2 regions of the Peribacillus muralis genome follow, and region 2 is predicted to be linked to the other one. Evidence: riboswitches for the same ligand, from Rfam matches in the RefSeq annotation. Region 2 holds a riboswitch; the other holds the start of a gene.
The links. A riboswitch is a leader RNA that binds a small molecule or an ion and turns the genes downstream of it on or off. The one in region 2 is predicted to bind glycine.
Positions count from the first base shown of each region.

Region 1: another riboswitch for glycine. It lies ahead of ABE28_RS02880 (amino acid permease); the one in region 2 lies ahead of gcvT (glycine cleavage system aminomethyltransferase GcvT).

Region 1 covers NZ_CP017080.1:604,297-614,035, reverse strand. The annotation lists gene ABE28_RS02885 (amino acid permease) at 71-1,444, opposite strand; glycine riboswitch at 1,959-2,037, shown strand; gene ABE28_RS02880 (amino acid permease) at 2,220-3,557, shown strand; gene ABE28_RS02875 (DUF3311 domain-containing protein) at 3,745-3,945, shown strand; gene ABE28_RS02870 (sodium:solute symporter family protein) at 3,942-5,417, shown strand; gene argH (argininosuccinate lyase) at 5,834-7,318, opposite strand; gene ABE28_RS02860 (ABC transporter permease) at 7,334-9,022, opposite strand; gene ABE28_RS02855 (ABC transporter ATP-binding protein) at 9,019-9,739, opposite strand, start outside.
Region 2 covers NZ_CP017080.1:3,107,672-3,117,410, reverse strand. The annotation lists gene comGA (competence type IV pilus ATPase ComGA) at 1-695, shown strand, start outside; gene comGB (competence type IV pilus assembly protein ComGB) at 682-1,713, shown strand; gene comGC (competence type IV pilus major pilin ComGC) at 1,781-2,089, shown strand; gene comGD (competence type IV pilus minor pilin ComGD) at 2,130-2,540, shown strand; gene ABE28_RS15110 (hypothetical protein) at 2,527-2,865, shown strand; gene comGF (competence type IV pilus minor pilin ComGF) at 2,813-3,292, shown strand; gene comGG (competence type IV pilus minor pilin ComGG) at 3,285-3,671, shown strand; gene ABE28_RS15095 (YqzE family protein) at 3,754-3,939, shown strand; gene ABE28_RS15090 (YqhG family protein) at 4,168-4,965, opposite strand; gene ABE28_RS15085 (DEAD/DEAH box helicase) at 4,943-6,631, opposite strand; glycine riboswitch at 6,989-7,076, shown strand; glycine riboswitch at 7,080-7,162, shown strand; gene gcvT (glycine cleavage system aminomethyltransferase GcvT) at 7,283-8,389, shown strand; gene gcvPA (aminomethyl-transferring glycine dehydrogenase subunit GcvPA) at 8,407-9,739, shown strand, end outside.

The DNA of each region.
Region 1 (9,739 bases), 2.4 Mb from region 2:
TTTTGTTGCTTCAGAAAGGTAAAAACCAAGCACATCCGCTTAAGAGAGTGGGCTTGGTGTTGAAATTATCCTAAAGATCTTCATCCTTTAAAGGCGTTCGCTTATCCATTTTCAGCAGGTAATAGCTCGCTGCGACCAAGGCTAGGAAGATGATTCCGACAAGCAGCGATATCCTGGTGCTCGGATTGATCGCCATACCGACAAGCACCATCAGTAAAAAGGCAATCGTCGCGTAGTTGCTGAAAGGCGCCAATGGCATTTTGAATGGATGTTTCTCCATTTCAGCAGCATTTACCTTTCTGAACTTCAGCTCACTGATGAGCAGGACAAACCATGGAATCATCCCAGGTAGAACGCTTGCACTGTACACATAAAGGAACACTTGCGGCGGTGCAAGGTAGTTCAGGATAACTCCGATGCCCAAGCCTAAAAGTACAGCGATCGTGCAATAGGCCGGTACGCCACTTTTTGATACCTTTGCAAAGATTCTTGGCGCTTGGCCGTTTTGCGCTAATGTGTACAGCATCCTTCCTGCACTGAAAATCCCGCTGTTACAGCCTGACATCGCTGCCGTGATCACGACGAAGTTAATGATTCCTGCCGCTGCAGTGATTCCTATCTTTGCAAAGGTTGAAACGAAAGGACTGCCTATCGCATCGAGTTGATTCCAAGGAAAGACCGTCACGATGACGAATATGGCGCCGATATAAAAAATTAAGATGCGCCATATGATTGATTGGATCGCTTTTGTGACCGTCTTCGTTGGGTCTTTTGCTTCACCTGCCGTAATGCCGATGAGCTCAACTCCTTGGTAGGAAGCTACGACAAGGGACAGCGCAAAAAAGAACCCTGTCCAGCCTCCCGTGAAGAAGCCGCCATTTGACCATAGATTGGATAACCCAATGGCATCCCCGCCATTTCCTATTCCGAAGAAAATGAGGCCGATACCGGCAATGATCATCAGTACGATCGTGATGATTTTTATGAGTGCGAACCAAAATTCGAATTCACCGAAAGATTTTACGGAAATGAGGTTGGCCGCCCCCAAAATGATCATGGCGACGACACCTGGAATCCAAGCAGGCAGCTCAGGGAACCAGTACTGCATATACAGGCCAACGGCAATGATTTCGGACATTCCGACGATTACCCATTGAAACCAGTTGCTCCAAGCAGTCATATAACCTGCCAATGGATGGATATAGCTACTCGCAAAGGTTGCGAAAGAACCTGTAGTGGGCTCCAAATAAAGCATTTCGCCCATGGAGCGCATGATGAAAAATATAAAAATACCTGCGATGGCATATGCAAGCATTACGGATGGCCCGGTCCATTTGATCGTGCTCGCCGATCCCATGAATAGCCCGACCCCGATGGTTCCGCCCAAGGCTATCATTTGTATGTGTCGTGCCTCCAGCCCTCTCTTCAATTCCTTGTTTGACATGTTTGACTCCTCCAGGTGCTTATTCTATGTTCTACCCGACTCTTTATTAATTTAATTTTGCATTTGATTTTGTATAGTACTGTAATTTCATTTTCTTATCTTATAATAGTAAATATTCTGTAAAAATACAAATGTATTTTTGAAAAAAACAGCTGGCAAAAACTATCTTTTTAAAAATCCTTACCTGAAACTATCATTTCAGAAAAATGATGAACAATATTCAGGAATAGTGATTATTCAAAAGTTGTAAAAAAATCCATTTTTCCGCTGGAGCTCCTGTTTGTGTGCGGTCAAAAATCTTCCTCACATCAAGATCGTAAACCCGGATTCAAGCTTATACGACCTCCAGAAATAATTTGTTGACCGATAGATTAATAAATGATAGAATTCGAATATTATTTTATAAGGATAATGAATGTTTTATCGTGAAAGCGCACCACTTGCCTTTCATGAAAGACGTTCATTGACAACCGCATACAAGCAAGCGATGAATGCTATGGATGACACTATAGCAGGAGCAGCTTCTGGAGAGACTGTACAAGATGCAGCGCCGAAGGATTCACAATCTCAGGCAAAAGGACAGAAGAGTAACGAACGATAAATTGTTATTCTGAACCCTTTAAGAGATTGGTATTTTCCAATCTCTTTTTTCATTGTCCACTTTTCTGTTAAGACGGAACAAACGAGGCGACGCTTCACGTCCCTCTCTCCAAGACCGTACCGGTTTGAAATAATTTTTCATTACTTAGACTTTGAAAAGGCGGGGGCGTATCGAATGGCTAAACAGGAGTTAAAAAGAGATCTACAGAATCGGCATGTACAATTGATTGCGATAGGGGGAACCATTGGTACCGGTTTATTTTTAGGGTCCGGAAAAGCCATTCAATTGGCGGGACCATCCATCATTTTTTCGTATCTAATCATAGGGATAGCCTTGTTTTTTGTCATGAGGGCCCTAGGTGAATTGCTCTTATCCAACGCAGGTTATACGTCATTCACCGAATTCGCAGCCGAATATATCGGACCGTGGGCTGGATTCGTGACAGGATGGACCTATTGGTTCTGTTGGATCATGACCGCAATGGCCGATATCATCGCCGTTGGTGTCTATATGCAATACTGGTTCGATATCCCGCAATGGATTCCGGCTCTCATATGTCTTGTCATTTTATTAGGATTGAACCTATTGACCGTCAGGCTATTTGGCGAATTGGAATTTTGGTTTGCCATCATTAAGGTAATTACGATCATCGCCATGATCGTCGCTGGAATCATTTTATTGATCATCGGCTTCAAAACAAGCACAGGAACGGTTTCATTAACGAATCTTTGGAGTCATGGAGGCATGTTCCCCCATGGCATATCCGGTTTCCTTTTGTCTCTGCAATTGGTCGTCTTCTCCTTTGTAGGTGTCGAATTGGTTGGGGTTTCTGCAGCAGAAACGGCAAACCCCAAAAAAAACATCCCGTCTGCCATCAATAAAATCCCTATCCGGATTTTACTGTTCTATGTCGGTGCCTTATTCGTCATCCTGGTTGTGAACCCTTGGACGCAACTGGATGCGACGAGCAGCCCATTTGTAGAAGTTTTTGCTTTAATCGGCATTCCTGTCGCTGCTGGAATCATCAATTTCGTTGTATTGACATCGGCCGCTTCCGCATGCAACAGCGGTTTATTTTCAACAAGCCGCATTCTATATACGCTAAGCAGGAATGACGAAGCCTCTGCCAAACTGGCACATTTAAATAAACAGGCTGTTCCAAGCAATGCCTTATTTACTTCAACTATCGTTGTATCAATAGGAGCATTGTTAAGCAAACTTATACCGGATCAGGCCTTTACAGTTGTGACGACCATCAGCGCCATCTGTTTCATCTGGGTTTGGAGCATCATCTTGATCTCCCATATCAGATATACGAAAATGCGCCCTGACTTAAGGGCCAAATCGACTTTCAAGGCACCCTTCACACCCTTCATAAATTATTTGATTCTAGGATTATTCGCATTCATCCTGCTGGTCATGCTATTTGCTGAAGCTACACGACTATCACTAATGATGACGCCGATCTGGTTCATACTCTTGGCGACGCTTTATAAATATAAAAACCGATAGCGAATAAGATGAAGCCTTGAACTCAATAGAATTCAAGGCTTCATCCATCCCATGGCCGGGACTGCTTAAATATATAAGCACCCACATTAAATTTTATATCAAAATAGTGTAAGCTATATATCATCGGCCGATTATCCAAAAATAATGGCATACGCTTCACTTTATATAAAAAGGAGGAGTTTTTTTGATGAAGATGATATATATCCTTACACTAGTTCCTTTTATAGGCATACTAGGATTTCTGCCCTTTGTGAATAGGATAGAGCCATACGTATTGGGGATGCCCTTCAATATGTTCTGGATGTCGATGTGGGTGGTCCTCACCTCTGTCATTTTGGGTATCATGTATAAGCTGGACCCAAGGAATCGCGAAGGTGACCAGGAATGAACAGTGCACTTATCATTATTTTAGCATTTTTACTTTTAGCCATATTTTTAGGCATTCGCTCATCCAAAGGGAAGGATATGAACCTCGAGCAGTGGACCGTCGGTGGACGTGGGTTCGGGGCGATATTCGTCTTTTTACTGATGGCCGGTGAAATCTATACGACCTTCTCCTTTCTTGGCGGCAGCGGCTGGGCCTATGGCAAAGGGGCACCTGCCTTATATGTTCTCATTTACATCACATTGTCTTACGTATTATCCTATTGGCTCCTTCCGGAAATATGGAAATATGCCAAAGAAAATAAACTGATGTCCCAATCCGATTTTTTTGTTAGTAAATATCAAAGCCCTATCCTCGGCATTTTGGCGGCAGTTGTCGGTGTAGTGTCGATGATTCCAGTAATCGTCGTGCAGCTGAAGGGATTGGGGATCATTGTATCCGAAGCATCTTATGGTGTCATTTCCATGTCTGCTGCGGTATGGATGGGGGCCATCGGCTTAACCATTTATGTGATGATATCAGGAATACACGGTTCAGTTTGGACGGCAGTCATTAAAGATACCTTGATGATAGCCATCATAGGCTTCTTAGGGATTTATTTGCCCATTCATTACTTCGGCGGTTTTCAACCGATGTTCGAAGCCATCGATGCAGCCAAGCCCGGTTTCCTGAAGCTTCCTGAACAGGGTCTCAGCGTATCCTGGTTCATCTCCACGGTAACCTTACTCGTGTTTGGTTTCTATATGTGGCCCCAGGTTTTCAGTGCGGTATATTCAGCGCGCAGCGGGAAGGTCTTTCGAAAAAATGCCATCATCAGCCCCATTTATACACTCATGCTACTATTCGTGTTTTTCGTGGGGTTCACGGCTATATTGAAAGTGCCTGGTCTCGTCGGCGCAGATGCCGATCTCTCCTTGCTTCGCCTTTCGATCGAGACCTTCGATCCATGGTTCATCGGCATTATTGGGGGCGCTGGATTACTGACAGCCTTGGTGCCGGGATCAATGTTATTGATGAGTGTCGCTACGCTGCTTGCAAAAAACGTCTATAAGGAAATGGCACCAGCAGCATCCGACAGGCACATCGTAAGGCTGGCAAAGCTGCTTGTGCCCATCATCGCCCTTATCGCCGTCTACTTTACCTTGAACGGCGGAGATACGATGTCAGCATTGATCCTGATGGGATACAGTCTCATTACACAGCTCTTCCCATCCCTTCTCTTTAGTTTGAAAAGGCATAATCCGATCAATAAATATGGTGCAATCGCAGGCATCATCAGCGGATTGGCCATCGTGATCTGCATCACGGTCAGTCATTCGACAATAGGAACCTTGTTTCCATCCCTGCCGCAAGCAGCGAAAGATTTGAATGTCGGAATCATCGCCTTGGCGGTCAATTTCCTGGTGATGTTCATGGTAAGCCTTGCTTTCAGTAAGAGGGCGGCTCAGGCAGAACCTACCATTAACAATATTTGAAGCTTTTAAAAGCAATTTATACAGTCCAAGGCTCAGTCAAAATGACTGGGCCTTGGACTGTACTGTAAACGCTCCTTTATAAAAACTAGGTTGGTAAACTGGATGACCTTGGGCCGTTCCTTTTCACTGCAGGCACTTAGCTTTGCTCCTGTAGGGTTACTCCCTTGGATTTTCATTCCCGCAGGAATTTCCGTTGCCTTCCTTTCAACTGACACTACACGTTTTTAAAAACTGCCGTTGCCTATATTGGTGATGTTAGTGCCACGCCCTCTTTTTGCCGGAAAAGTGACCGTGATAGTGGCAATGCCCATAGCCATTGCCTTTCCATACAAATTTTTTCACATCAGCTCTCCCTTATACTTCGCCTCGATTAATAGGGCTCGGTTTTGTCGGTTATCACGCATTGCTTAGCAGCTTCAATGATCCACTAAAGCCTTCCTTCGGTCATTCAACGCTTTCACCTTTCTCCTGCATTCCTGAACTTGCTTCTCCAGTTGTTGTTTTCTATCCACTATCATCCTCGAGACTTCTTTCGGGCTCGGTCCGCCCTGTATGCTTCTTATTTTGACAAAGTACTCGGGGGAGATGATTTTTTCCCACTCACCTTCAGCTATGTTCACTGAAGCGAATTCATGGATAAGCTTGTTAATGTCATCTGTATCCCAATCATATAGCTCTTTTCCTTCACTTATTGAACGTTTTGCGATATGACTGGCTATCGTGTGGGCCTTTCTAAATGATATCTTATGATCCCTTGTGAGCGTATCAGCCAATTCAGTAACCGTAATACAAGATTTTGCCGCCATTTCCTTTGTATGTCCTTCATCTACTTTTAAAGTCGCGATGACGGCATACATTAGCTTCATGACACGGCCTGCGTTTGCAAAAGCCCGATATAAATGCGGCTGCAAATCATCTTCCGTATCGACGATATCACCAAATGGAGTATTGTGGATCATATTCATGGCAGCAAGGGCATCACCATACGCGCTGCTTGCGATTGATCGGGAATGTTCAATGGAAACCGGGTTTCTTTTTTGCGGCATGATGCTGCTCACTTGGACATAAGGATCCGCCACATGAAATGTGCCAAACTCCCTTGTCACATGCTGCAGGAAATCTTGAATCCATCTGCCGGCATCGACCATGCATGTCATGATCGCAGTGGCGGTTTCCACTAAATAATCGGCACCGGCAATCGAGTCATAGGAATTTTCGATAACCGAATCGAACCCAAGCAGTTCAGCAGTACGGTTCCGGCTAATCGGAAAGCCAGTCGTGGTCAATGCAGCTGCACCAAGGGGAGACCGGTTCACTGTTTCGTAAGCTGCCCATAACCTGCCTGTATCTCTGTGAAGAACATCATGAATGGCCAGGAAGTAGTGGCCCAATGTTGTCGGCTGGGCCGGTTGAGTATGCGTATAGCCGGTTATATACGTTTCTAGATGCTGCTCTGCCTGCAAGAGGAATGCTTCACGCAATTGATTTACTTGATCGATCAATTGAAGAAGGCTGCCTCTCAATACAAGCCGATACATCGCGACCCCCATATCATTGCGACTGCGGCCGATATGGATTTTACCCGCTAGCTCATGGCCGATCTCATCGCCAATCTTCGCCTCCATCATGAAGAATAAGTCTTCGAATTGAGGTTGATAGGCTAGTTGGGTGATATCTGTTCGAGCCACTTTCCGAATGCCCTCCAGCATGGTTTTCGCTTCTGCTTCTTTAATGATCTTTTGCTCCGAAAGCATGATGATATGAGCACGATTAATATCGAACATCGCATGAAATAAGTAATCTCTTTGATCATTGAAAACAGGCATCAGAAGCTCCTCTGCATATGTTTTCCCTGGAAAAGCACTGCCTTCATTTTTGATAAATTCATCAAGCTTACTCATCTTTGAACCTCCGATTTATAAAGCTTTTTCCGCTTTGATTCCAAAAAACCTGTTTGAAATAAAGAGTACGATAACAATAAGCGTGATTTGAACCATCCCATATGCAGCTGCCTGCCCCATATTGAACATCCGAAGCTGATTCATGATTTCAATGGATATCGGTCTATTGGAAATCGTATACAACAGCACCGATGTCGGAAATTCCCCGACGGACTCGATGAATGCCAATAATGTCCCTGCCAACACCCCAGGCATGATAATGGGCAAAAGTACCTTTCTGAAGGTATAAAACCACTTCGCTCCAAGGTTCCTGGCCGCTTCCTCGATCGAGTCATCCAGCTGCTCCAAAACCGCGTTAGTCGAACGGACAACAAGTGGGATATGCCGGATGAAATAGGCAAGCGGCAGAATCCAGAAGCTCCCCACCAATATTTGCCCAAAAGAAAATACGCTCGGTTCATTAAAGGCGAATATCAAGTTCATCCCAATGACCGTTGCCGGCAGTGCCCAAGGAATCATGACCAAAATATCAATCATGCTTTTCCCGACGAATTTTCGTTTGACAAGCACATAGGAAGTGATCACACCGAACACTAAATTTGCCAAAGTGGCAATAACCGCCATCAGTAAACTATTCCGTAACGGTTTAAAGATATTTGGGTCTTCGAACAATAGCCGGTAATTTTCGATATTAAATACTGTTGGGTACGTTTGGAATGTCCAGGTTCCATCCGGCACAAGTGAAAGCAATAAAATCGTGAAGTGAGGTAATAGCAGGATGATCACGCCGATAATGCCCGTTACGGCCATTGCCCACTTCATCAGCGGGCTTTTCACTTCGCTTCTATGTGATCCAATACCTTTCGAGGCAATGCGGTAATCCTTCCTATTCTGATACCACCTCATGAACAACAGGAAGGAAATCGAAACGATGGATAAAATGACAGATTGAGTTGCGGCAATTTCCATATCACCATTAATCTTTGAAAAATAGATTTGCAGGCTCAGAACCCGGTATCCTCCAGCCAATAAAAACGGGGCACTGAAGGAGGCCATTGAAATCATGAAAACAAGCAAAGAAGCGGCAACGATGGCGGGCGTCAATAATGGAAATGTCACTTGCCAAAACACCTTGAATTTACCAGCCCCAAGGTTATATGCAGCTTCTTCCAATGACGGATCGATTTTATGGATTGCAGCGGAGACGGTCATATAAAAGTAGACATACATCGTATAGGCATGAACGATCAAGATTCCCGAAAGCCCGCCGATTTTAAACGGCACTTGCTCGAGCCCGAACAGATCCTTGATGACATTCGGAATCAATCCCGATTCTCCATATAAAAACAAAAAGGCCATGACCCCGACCAATGATGGCAATACGATCGGCAATATCGCTGCAGATGAAAAGAAGCTTCTGCCTGGAAAGTCATAACGATTAAAAATGAATGCGAGCGGAATGCCTATCATCGCACTGACCAATACACTCAAGCCGGAGATATAAACGGAATTCCAAAGCGCCTCCAGGTTCGTTTTCGATTCCTGTACGAAGAAGTCCTGATAATTTCCGAGGGATATCGATCCGTCTTTTTGCAAACTTTCGATGAAGGTCCTCATTGATGGATAAAGAACATATGCCGCGAGCACCAATACAACTGGGAGAAGCAGCCAAATCGTCAATCTCGTATCGCGATTTTTAATCATGGGGCATCACCGCTTATGACAGGGATAAGGCGAAGCTGGTTTGGAGGAAGTTCGACATACACGTCCTTCCCTTGATAATAGTAGCCAACTTCCTGCGTATTTAAGACGTCCACCCTTATTGACACGTTTTGGACATCCACGATGACATTCACAACAGATCCGAAGAATTGAACGGAATCGATCTTTCCTTTAAAGATATTGATTCCATCTTCGGCCACATCCAGAATCCGGATTGCTTCAGGACGTATCGCAACGGCAAGGTCCTTATCTGTACGTAAAATGGAATCTCCCTCTCCAGCTTGCTTCGGGACATCGATCGTAATTTGTTGTTCACCGTTTTCAAGCGCGACCACCATATTCTCATGTTCCACGCTTTTCACTTGAACGGGCAAAAGATTGATTTCACCTATAAAGCTTGCAACAAAATCATTGGCCGGTTGATTATAAATTTCTGCCGGAGTTCCCACCTGGTGACAAATGCCGTAATTGAACACAGCGATGCGATCACTCATCGATAATGCCTCAGCTTGATCATGTGTGACATAAATGGTGGTAATTTTATAATCACGCTGCAGCCTTAAGATCTCCACCCTCATCTCATCTCGAAGCTTGGCATCCAAATTACTTAACGGTTCATCCAGCAGCAATATTTCCGGTTCTATCACCAGTGCTCTCGCAAGGGCCACCCGTTGCTGCTGGCCGCCGCTTAACTGGCTC
Region 2 (9,739 bases):
TATTCCCGAAAACCGCTCAAAAATTAATTGCGCTTTTGAAGCACTCCCATGGCATGCTTATTCTTACAGGTCCAACAGGCAGCGGGAAAACGACGACTTTATATTCCCTGCTCCATCATGCACATGTGATGCTTACTCGAAACATCATTACACTTGAAGATCCGATTGAAAATGTGTCCGAAAAGGTGCTGCAGGTCCAAATTAATGAAAAGGCGGGCATTACCTATTCCGTCGGCTTAAAAGCTGTGCTGCGGCATGATCCTGATGTGATCATAGTGGGGGAAATCAGGGATGCAGAAACGGCAAAAATCGCGGTGCGTGCCGCATTGACCGGCCACTTGATTCTTACGACGATGCATACGAGGGATGCTCAAGGCGCCATCTCCAGATTGCTGGAATTTGGTGTAAGCTTGCTTGAGATTGAACAAAGCTTGATTGGCGTGACGGCGCAGCGGTTGGTTGAACTTCGCTGCCTTGCATGCATGGGCGACTGTAATTGTGCGAAAAGGGCAAGTGTGTATGAAATGCTATATGGAAAAAGTTTGGTCGACCTTATTCACATGCTTAAGGACGAAAAGGGCAGCGCGTTCATCAGCTATCGCCGATTAAGGGATGAAATTGGAAAAGCCGTTGCGATGGGCTATGTCGATTCACAGGAATATGACCGGTTGGTATATCAAGATGGCAAAAAGTAAATGGCAGTTGAAGGAACAAGCCGTCTTCGTAACGAAGCTAGGGGAATTATTAAGTCATGGCTATCCCTTGGCAGAAGCTATCCATTTTCTGGAGTTTCAAGAATCTAAGAAGAAGGCGGGCGATTTTGCTAAAGCCTTACAAGATTTAAGAAATGGCTATCCCTTGCATCAGGTGCTGACCCATCTTCATTTTCATCCTCAACTTGTTAGTTATATCTTTTATGGGGAGCAGTACGGCGACCTTGATCGGGCGTTGAAAGAAGGAGGGGGATATTGGAAGAAAAGAACGGAAGATATGGATAAAGTAAAAAAAATATTGATTTACCCCATATTCTTGATTTTTTTTGTAAGTATCGTGTTTTATATTCTCCAAAGTGTCCTTCTTCCTAAATTTCAAGCTATCTATGTCACGATGGATGTCGACCAAAATGCCATCCTGATCCTGTTGTCAGCGTTTTCCTTCATTCTTCCTCTTCTTCCCTTCATTTTGCTTGGCTTGTTCCTATGCTTACTTCTGTTCAAGCATTTTTGGTTTGACAGATTATGCCCTTTACGGCAGCGAAGAATATTAATGGGCATTCCAATATTCGGGAGCTTCATCAAATTATATGAAACCTATTTTTTTGCGAGCCAATTCAGCGGTATGCTTTCCGGGGGATTGTCCATTAACGAAAGCATTAAATTATTTTCGATAAATCAGCAGCAGCCATTCTACCAAAAACTATGTTCGATCATTAAGGATGATCTGACAGAGGGCCGTTCGCTTGAAATGGTTTTCCGGGAGCTTCCGTATTTTGATATGAATTTGTCAGTGATTGCCGCAAATGGACAAAAATATGGCAGGCTAGATGTGGAGTTGCTTCATTACAGCCGATTTTTGCTTGAGAAAATGGAGGAGAGAATGAATGGCATCCTGAAAATTCTCCAGCCCCTAATGTTTTCGGTGATTGGTCTCTTGATCGTATCGATTTATTTAGCGGTTTTACTGCCGATGTTTTCATTGCTCGAAGGTATATAGAATTTTATTAGGAGGTGAAAACTGCACGAAAGCCATTTTGAATCCAAAGGCTTTGGAGCAGGAAGATATGAAAAAAGTTTTGAATGAAAGAGGTTTCACCCTAATTGAGATGCTTATTGTTTTACTTGTCATATCGATACTTTTGATTATTACGATTCCCAATATCACCAAGAATCAATCGACAATCCATTCTAGAGGATGTGAAGCATTCGTTAAGATGGCTCAAGCTCAAGTGCAGGCATATGAAATTGACAATGCCAAGCTGCCTGGAAGTATCGATGAATTGGAAAGTCAAGGCTACCTTAATCAGACATCCTGTCCGAATGGAGATGATATTAGTTTGGACAAAAATGGAAAGATAACGATCGTTGAGTAGAAGAAAAGGAATAATGAAAACTGCCAATGGGGGATTTACCATGTCGGAAACCCTTATTGTCCTCACCATTTTCGTACTGCTGCTTTCCATAACCCCCAATTTATATCCGCGCTTCCATAAAGGGATGGAAGAAAGGATGTTCCTTTCCCAATTTCATGAGGATCTTTTTTATGCACAACAATATGCCATCAGCCATGAAAGCCTGATTTACCTGCATATCAATAACGGGAATAAGATTTATATCATTTCCTCGTACAAGGAGGGAAGGATCTTGGAACGGAGCATACCGGCAGATGTTCACTTTTTAAGTAGCACTTTGGGGCATAGCTTTCATTTTAATCAAAATGGAAATGTATCAAAGGCAGGAACGATGAGGATTGACACGCCAAAAGGGAAGTACAAATTGGTTCTGAATATCGGTAAAGGGAGGTTCAGGATTGAGAAATTGTAAAGGGTATGTCTACCTTGAGCTGATAGCCGCCTTTTCTGTTTGTATATTTTTGGTGCTGTCGATTTTACCGATTCTGGAGAAAGTGATGACGGACCGCAAAAATATGATCATGAGAACGGAAGCCCATCATTTATTGTATGAGAGATTGACGGCGTTCATGGATGGGGAGATACAAGGCATGGAGCAGGAATTCATAATTCAAGAAAGAATGTATCGCATGATCTGGAAAGACGGTAAAGACTCAATGGGGACTATTGAAGGATGTGTACGTTATGAAGATGCGTCAGGAAGAAGTCAAACCATTTGTGATACTGCGACAAAATGATGGCTTTACGATGATCGAAATGCTTTTTTCGCTGCTGATTTTGCTGATTATCTCTCTTTTTGTCTTGCAGCTTTTTTCAATCATTCAAACCCAGGTAGGGGCCATTGACAAATTGCATCCTAAAGAGTGGGAGGTCTTTACCATGCAAATGCAGCAGGAGGTTCGAAGCTCAAAGTTTCAGGATGTAGCTGGAAACCGATTATATTTACTTACAGGTGAAAAATTGTCGTTCATTGAACAATATGAAGATAAGGTTCGCAGGAGGGTGGATGGAATGGGACATGAAGTCATTTTACAGAATATTTCGCGATTTAAGGTGGAGAAGGATGGCGGCGTCATTATCTTGGAAATAACGGACAAGGCCGGGACTACTTTTAGCCGCAGCTTTCATCCTTATCTTAAAAATGTGCAGGAAGCCGATGAATAATCAAAAAGGAGTCGTTTTCCCGATGGTGCTGATTATAGCCAGTATTTTCATCATGCTGATGATTTTAATGATTGATCAATTTATCATCGATAAAAGATTTTATAAAGAAGTGGAAGAGTCACTAGTGGCCGATCATCTTGTTCACCTTGCCGTTAAGGAGGTGACGGCAGGGTGGGAGGAGGAAACTCCGGAAATTTTTCAAGGGGACATTTCGTACCCCAATGGTTTGGTGCGGTATTCGTTAATGAAACAAGACGGTCGATATGCCTTTATCGAATTTTCTTCCACGACTGCTAATGATCGAGTGGGAAGGATCATCATTCAATATGATAAAGAAGCGGGGATGGTGGTCGGGTGGATCGAAAAACAGGTGGGATGAACTCAGGGCCTAGGTTCGTTTAAGAGAAGGGGAGGAATAAAAGCGGCGGAAAACGGGCATGCTACGCATAGGGTGATTTCAAATGTCTACTAATGCTTATATAAAATTTTTGACGCAACAGTTTGTCGAATATTTTAATCTGACCAAAAAAGAACGAAAAGAAAAGCGGCGTCATAGAAAAGAGGATAAAAATCATGGGATGTCCCATTGGTTTGGCATTGTCCCTTTTGCGTTGACGATGTTCGTAAGGAAAAATATCAAAAAATGAAACAGATATCCTCAACGATGCACAAGGACATCTCAAACTGTAGGCAAACTCGATTAAAATACGGGAGTTTGCTTACAGTTATTTTTTATTTGAATTTTGATTCACATTTACATGTTAGGCCGTATTAATGGCGTTGTGGGACGAATTAATCTCGAGTTAGGCCGGATTAATACAATGTGGGACGGATTAATCTCGAGTTAGGCCGGATTAATAACAATGAGGGACGGATTATCCCAATGCTCGGTCTGAAAGGTAAAACAATCCTCCGTTAATGATCGATATGCGGATGTTTGGCTCATATTGGGCCTTGAGCGCCTCTTTTTCGGTAAAATAGCTTTCACTTTTTTCATCCATGTCTTTGTAAAAATGCTCCAGCAGATTCAAGTCATCCTGCCAGCGTCTCATGGCTTCTTCCGCCCAAGTGTGATCATCTTCCTCGAAGCTGGTTCTGATGTATGTATCCAGTCTTGCCAATCCACTCTTAGGCTTGATGAGCGGTGAAAGGGTAAAGGAGTAATCCGGTATCTTAGGAGTAACCTTGACTGGCAAGAGCCGATTGTGGAAATCCTCCTTGATTTCCCCTGAGATGAGATTCAAACCGATGGACATAAATGTATCTTTTTTACGATCGCATTGATATGATATTTTCACATTGAGTGTCAGCCATGGAAATAATGGGTGATTCCCGCCTTTGGCCGGTGGTGTATTCTCGAATAGTCTCGTATACCCGGCCAGTTTTTTTGTGGATTGAATAATTTGATGAAGGCGAGGTGAACCGAAATGAATCATTTCCCCCTTTAAATCTGCCGGTGCTTTTTCTTGATCGGTTATGAAAGTGATTCTTGCCGGGTTCGGGATACCGCCTGTCTTTTCTAGATAATGCCAATAAAAAGGCCGATTCATTAACTCTTTATCCATGTCGATTGTCAGTTGAATGGTGAGATGAGAGGTTGCATCGTCCAGTATTTCGCAATCATTGGCTTTAAAGTAAGTTCGTAAAAAATCATGAATTTCCTGTTGCTGCATGAACCTCACCTTCCTTCATGGCTTGAGCGAATTGGATTAACGAAGAAAAATTATCCATTTTGATTTTCATCTCACCCTCGGTTTTCGACTCGCCGACTACATCTATTAAATATTCTTCAATATTGCTGATATCCAATTTGGTTAGAATATCATCCAATTCCCCAATTACCTTTTCAAACAAATTAATCTTTTCATATAGTAACTTGAGAATATGCTCTTCAACCGTATTTTTCGTGGCAAAGTTATAAATCATGACATCTTCTTCTTGACCAAGCCGATGAATCCGCCCGATTCTTTGCTCAAGTCTCATCGGGTTCCATGGTAGGTCGAAATTAATCAAATGATGGCAAAACTGCAGGTTTATCCCTTCACCGCCAGCTTCTGTAGCAATTAATACTTGTATGTTCTTTTGAAACAATTCTCTCATCCAGTCTTTCTTTCCGCGTTTGAAGCCGCCGCGAAAAGGGACGGAGGATATGCCGTTTTGTTGTAAATACCATTGTAAATAAAGTTGGGTTGCTCTGTATTCAGTGAAAATGATTACTTTATCATCGATTTTTTTGATGAGTTCCAGAGCCTTTTCGGCCTTCGAGTTCTGAACCGTTTCATTCACTTTTGTAAATAAATCATCAAGCTTTGCGGTATAGTCGGGCGAAGGCTCCTCATATTTTGCTTTCATATTTTTTAATGTGTAATAGACCGCCTCCCTGCTTGAGCAAGCTTCTCTTTGGAGAGTGAGAGCGGAAAAGGCGCTTCCTTTCGTTCCATCTGAAAGAGGCTTGAATTGGGAAACGGCATCATATAAGGCTTGTTCGGTCGGGGAAAACTCGATGATGATGGTTTCCACATGCCTTTTTGTCCATTCAATCCCAGTATCGGCCCTTCGATTGCGAATCATGACCGTGTTGACCAGTTCCTTGAGGCGTTCGTCTTCGATTATGTTCTTTCCTTTTCCTTTATATTTCTCCGAAAAGAGTGACGCGTTACCTAAGTGGCCTGGTTTCAGTAAGGAAACAAGGTGGAAGATCTCCTCCACTTTATTTTGGATGGGAGTTGCCGTCAGGAGCAAACAAAATTTCTTTTTCAGGTTTTGGACGAATTCATAGTTCTTCGTCTTGTTATTTTTAAGTTTATGAGCCTCATCAATGATGATGAAGTCATATTCCTGATTGAAAATGATATCACGATGTGGAGCGCGTTTCGCAGTATCAATGGAAGAAATGACAACATCACATGATTCCCAAACATAGCTTTTCCTTTGGGCGACTGCCGGGATATGAAATTTCGTATTCAATTCAAATGCCCATTGTGAAACGAGGGAAGCAGGTACAAGGATCAAAACCTTTTTGACAAGACCGCGTATCATATATTCCTTTAAAATCAGCCCAGCTTCGATCGTTTTTCCGAGTCCCACCTCATCAGCTAAAATGGCCTTTCCATTCATCGTTTCCACGACTTGTTTTGCTGCCTCCAATTGATGGGGAAGCGAGGTTAAATGAGGAAGGTGCTTGGGTGCCTGTAACCCTTCAAAATCAGGGATGATGAGTTTTTTCTCCATTTGAACAGCCAGCTTAAAAAGCTCCCAATTTCCCCATGGGCCGTCATTTTCAATTTTTTGCAGAAACTCATCATTCCATTCAGAATTGGAGGATATATTGATTTTCATAGAAATAACTCCCTCTTACATCATAATTTCCTTAATATATGGTCGAAATCCGAACATTCCGTATGTGAAATAAGAAAAATATTATCTCCAAAAGATATTGCAGAGATAAGTTTCTTAGGGTAGGATATAAGTATATTTAGAAAATTCCAATTTCCCATGCATGTAGCACTTTGATTTTGTGGCTCGTTTTTTCATAGTATGGGCCATAGGCTCCCACTTTATCCAAGTTAACTGAAGCGAGCATACAATCAGTTTCGGGAGTTTTCAAAAGAGGAGGCAGCGAACACGTTCCATGAATGCCAGGGATTAAGAATGCTCGGGAGTGATCCCTTTCATTCGTAACCCATCTATATGCGGTTGAAGATAAGGGGAGAGACTACGAATGTAGCGCCGAAGGAGCAAACTTAGCAGTGAATCTCTCAGGCAAAAGAACTCTTATTGGACGCAACTCTGGAGAGCGCCGCCAATTAAGGACGGCCACCAAAGGGGAAAACCTATCATATAGGTAAACTTTCAGGTTTCAGGACAGAGAAAAAGCTCATGGGGGCTTTCTCTGTCCTTTTTGTGCTTTTTTCCGAAACACGAATGATTAAGAAGCTAATTGATCAATGAAGCCATTTAATCCAAAAAAAATCCGAAGGGGGTCATTTTTTGACCAATTTAAAAAGAACACCACTATTCGAGGTTTATCAGGAAAGCGGAGGAAAAACGATTGATTTTGGCGGCTGGGAACTTCCCGTTCAATTTTCGGGCATCAAGGATGAGCATGAAGCAGTCCGTACAAAGGCGGGATTATTCGATGTATCCCATATGGGTGAGGTTGTTGTCAAGGGGTCTGGAAGCCTCCCTTTTTTACAGAAGATGCTTACCAACGATGTATCGAAGCTGCAGCAGGGCGGTGCGCTGTATACGGCTATGTGTTATGAAAACGGTGGTACGGTTGATGATCTCATCGTTTATAAACTGGCCGAAGACGACTATTTGCTCGTGGTCAATGCAGCAAACACGGAAAAAGATTTTAACTGGCTGCAGGCCAATTGTCCGGATGATGTCCAACTTACGAATGTATCGAGTGACTATACACAGCTAGCCCTTCAAGGACCGGCTGCTGAGGAGATATTGCAAAAACTGTCCGGTGACACGGACCTAAGTGAAATTGGCTTTTTCAAGTTCAAGGAAAACGTCATGATCAACGGGATCGCAACGATCGTTTCCCGTACCGGATATACAGGTGAAGATGGTTTTGAAATATATAGCCGCAGTGAAAATGGTCCTGCCCTATGGAAGGCGATTTTGGATGCCGGGCAGGAAGAAGGAATTCAGCCGATCGGTTTGGGTGCGCGGGATACGCTGCGATTCGAAGCAAAGCTGCCGCTATATGGGCAGGAGCTATCGGCCGACATCACGCCGATAGAGGCTGGAATCGGTTTTGCAGTGAAAGTGGATAAGGAGGCTGATTTTTTCGGGAAAGCCGTTCTTGCCGAACAAAAGGAAAAAGGGGCTCCCCGCAAGCTTGTTGGAATTGAGATGATTGACCGCGGGATTCCCCGTCATGGTTATAAGATATACAGCGGCGACAAAATCATTGGCGAGGTCACGACCGGAACCCAATCCCCTACATTGAAGAAAAATGTTGGATTGGTGCTTATCGATAAGGAATACTCGGTACTGGATGCAACAGTCGAAGTGGAAATACGCTCCAAACGTTTGAAAGCCGTTATCATACAAACACCTTTTTATAAAAAACCACGTAAATAGAGGGGACTGGTCATTAGATGAAACATCGTTATTTACCCATGACAGAGCAAGATAAACAGGACATGCTGCAAGTGATAGGGGTACCCACGGTTGAAGATCTTTTTAAAGATATCCCTGAAAGTGTACGCTTTCAAGGGGAATATGATATCAAACCAGCTAAATCAGAGCCTGCGTTAATGAAGGAATTAGCGAGGCTCGCTTCCAGGAATGCTGATCTGAAAAGCTATGCATCATTCCTTGGTGCGGGTGTATATGACCATTATGCACCGGTCATCGTCGACCATGTTCTTTCCCGTTCTGAATTCTATACCGCTTATACACCTTACCAGCCAGAAATTTCGCAAGGAGAGCTTCAAGCCATCTTTGAATACCAAACGATGATTTGTGAGTTGACGGGTATGGATGTAGCTAACTCCTCGATGTATGACGGGGGGACTTCGCTTGCTGAAGCGGCGATGCTTGCTTCAGGTCAGACACGCCGGAAGAAAATTCTCCTGTCCAAAGCGGTACATCCTGAATCAAGAGAAGTGGTCAAGACGTATGCGAAGGGGCAACGCGTGGACGTGATCGAAATTCCTTATAAAGACGGGGTGACGGATGTTGCCGCTTTGAAGGAATTGGCAAACGAGGATATCGCTGGGGTCATCGTGCAATATCCTAACTTTTTTGGCCGGATCGAGCCATTGAAAGAAATGGAAGAAATCATTCATGCTGCCAAGTCCATGTTCATCGTGTCCAGTAATCCGCTTGCATTGGGAGCTTTGGCGTCGCCAGGTTCACTTGGTGCGGATATCGTAACTGGAGATGCCCAGCCCTTCGGCATTCCGGCAGCTTTTGGCGGTCCTCATTGTGGATATTTTGCCGTCACGAATAAATTAGTGCGAAAAGTGCCTGGAAGGCTCGTCGGTCAAACGGTCGATGAAGATGGTAAGAGAGGCTTCGTGCTGACGCTCCAAGCCCGTGAGCAGCACATTCGCCGTGATAAAGCAACATCCAATATTTGCTCCAACCAAGCGTTGAATGCACTGGCGGCTTCCGTTGCCATGACAGCCCTAGGGAAAAAGGGTGTCAAGGAGATGGCTGTGCAAAATATTCAAAAGGCGCATTATGCAAAAAAAGCTTTCATGCAAAAAGGGATGGAGATTGTGTTTGATGGTCCGTCATTCAATGAGTTCGTGATCAAACTTCCAGCTCCGTTTTCGGAAGTCAATAAGAACCTATTTGAAAAAGGGATGATCGGCGGCTTCAACTTAGGCTCGGTTTATCCTGAATTGAATGACCATATGCTTGTCGCTGTAACTGAACTTAGGACCAAAGAAGAAATCGATGCATTTGTGCAGGAATTGGGGG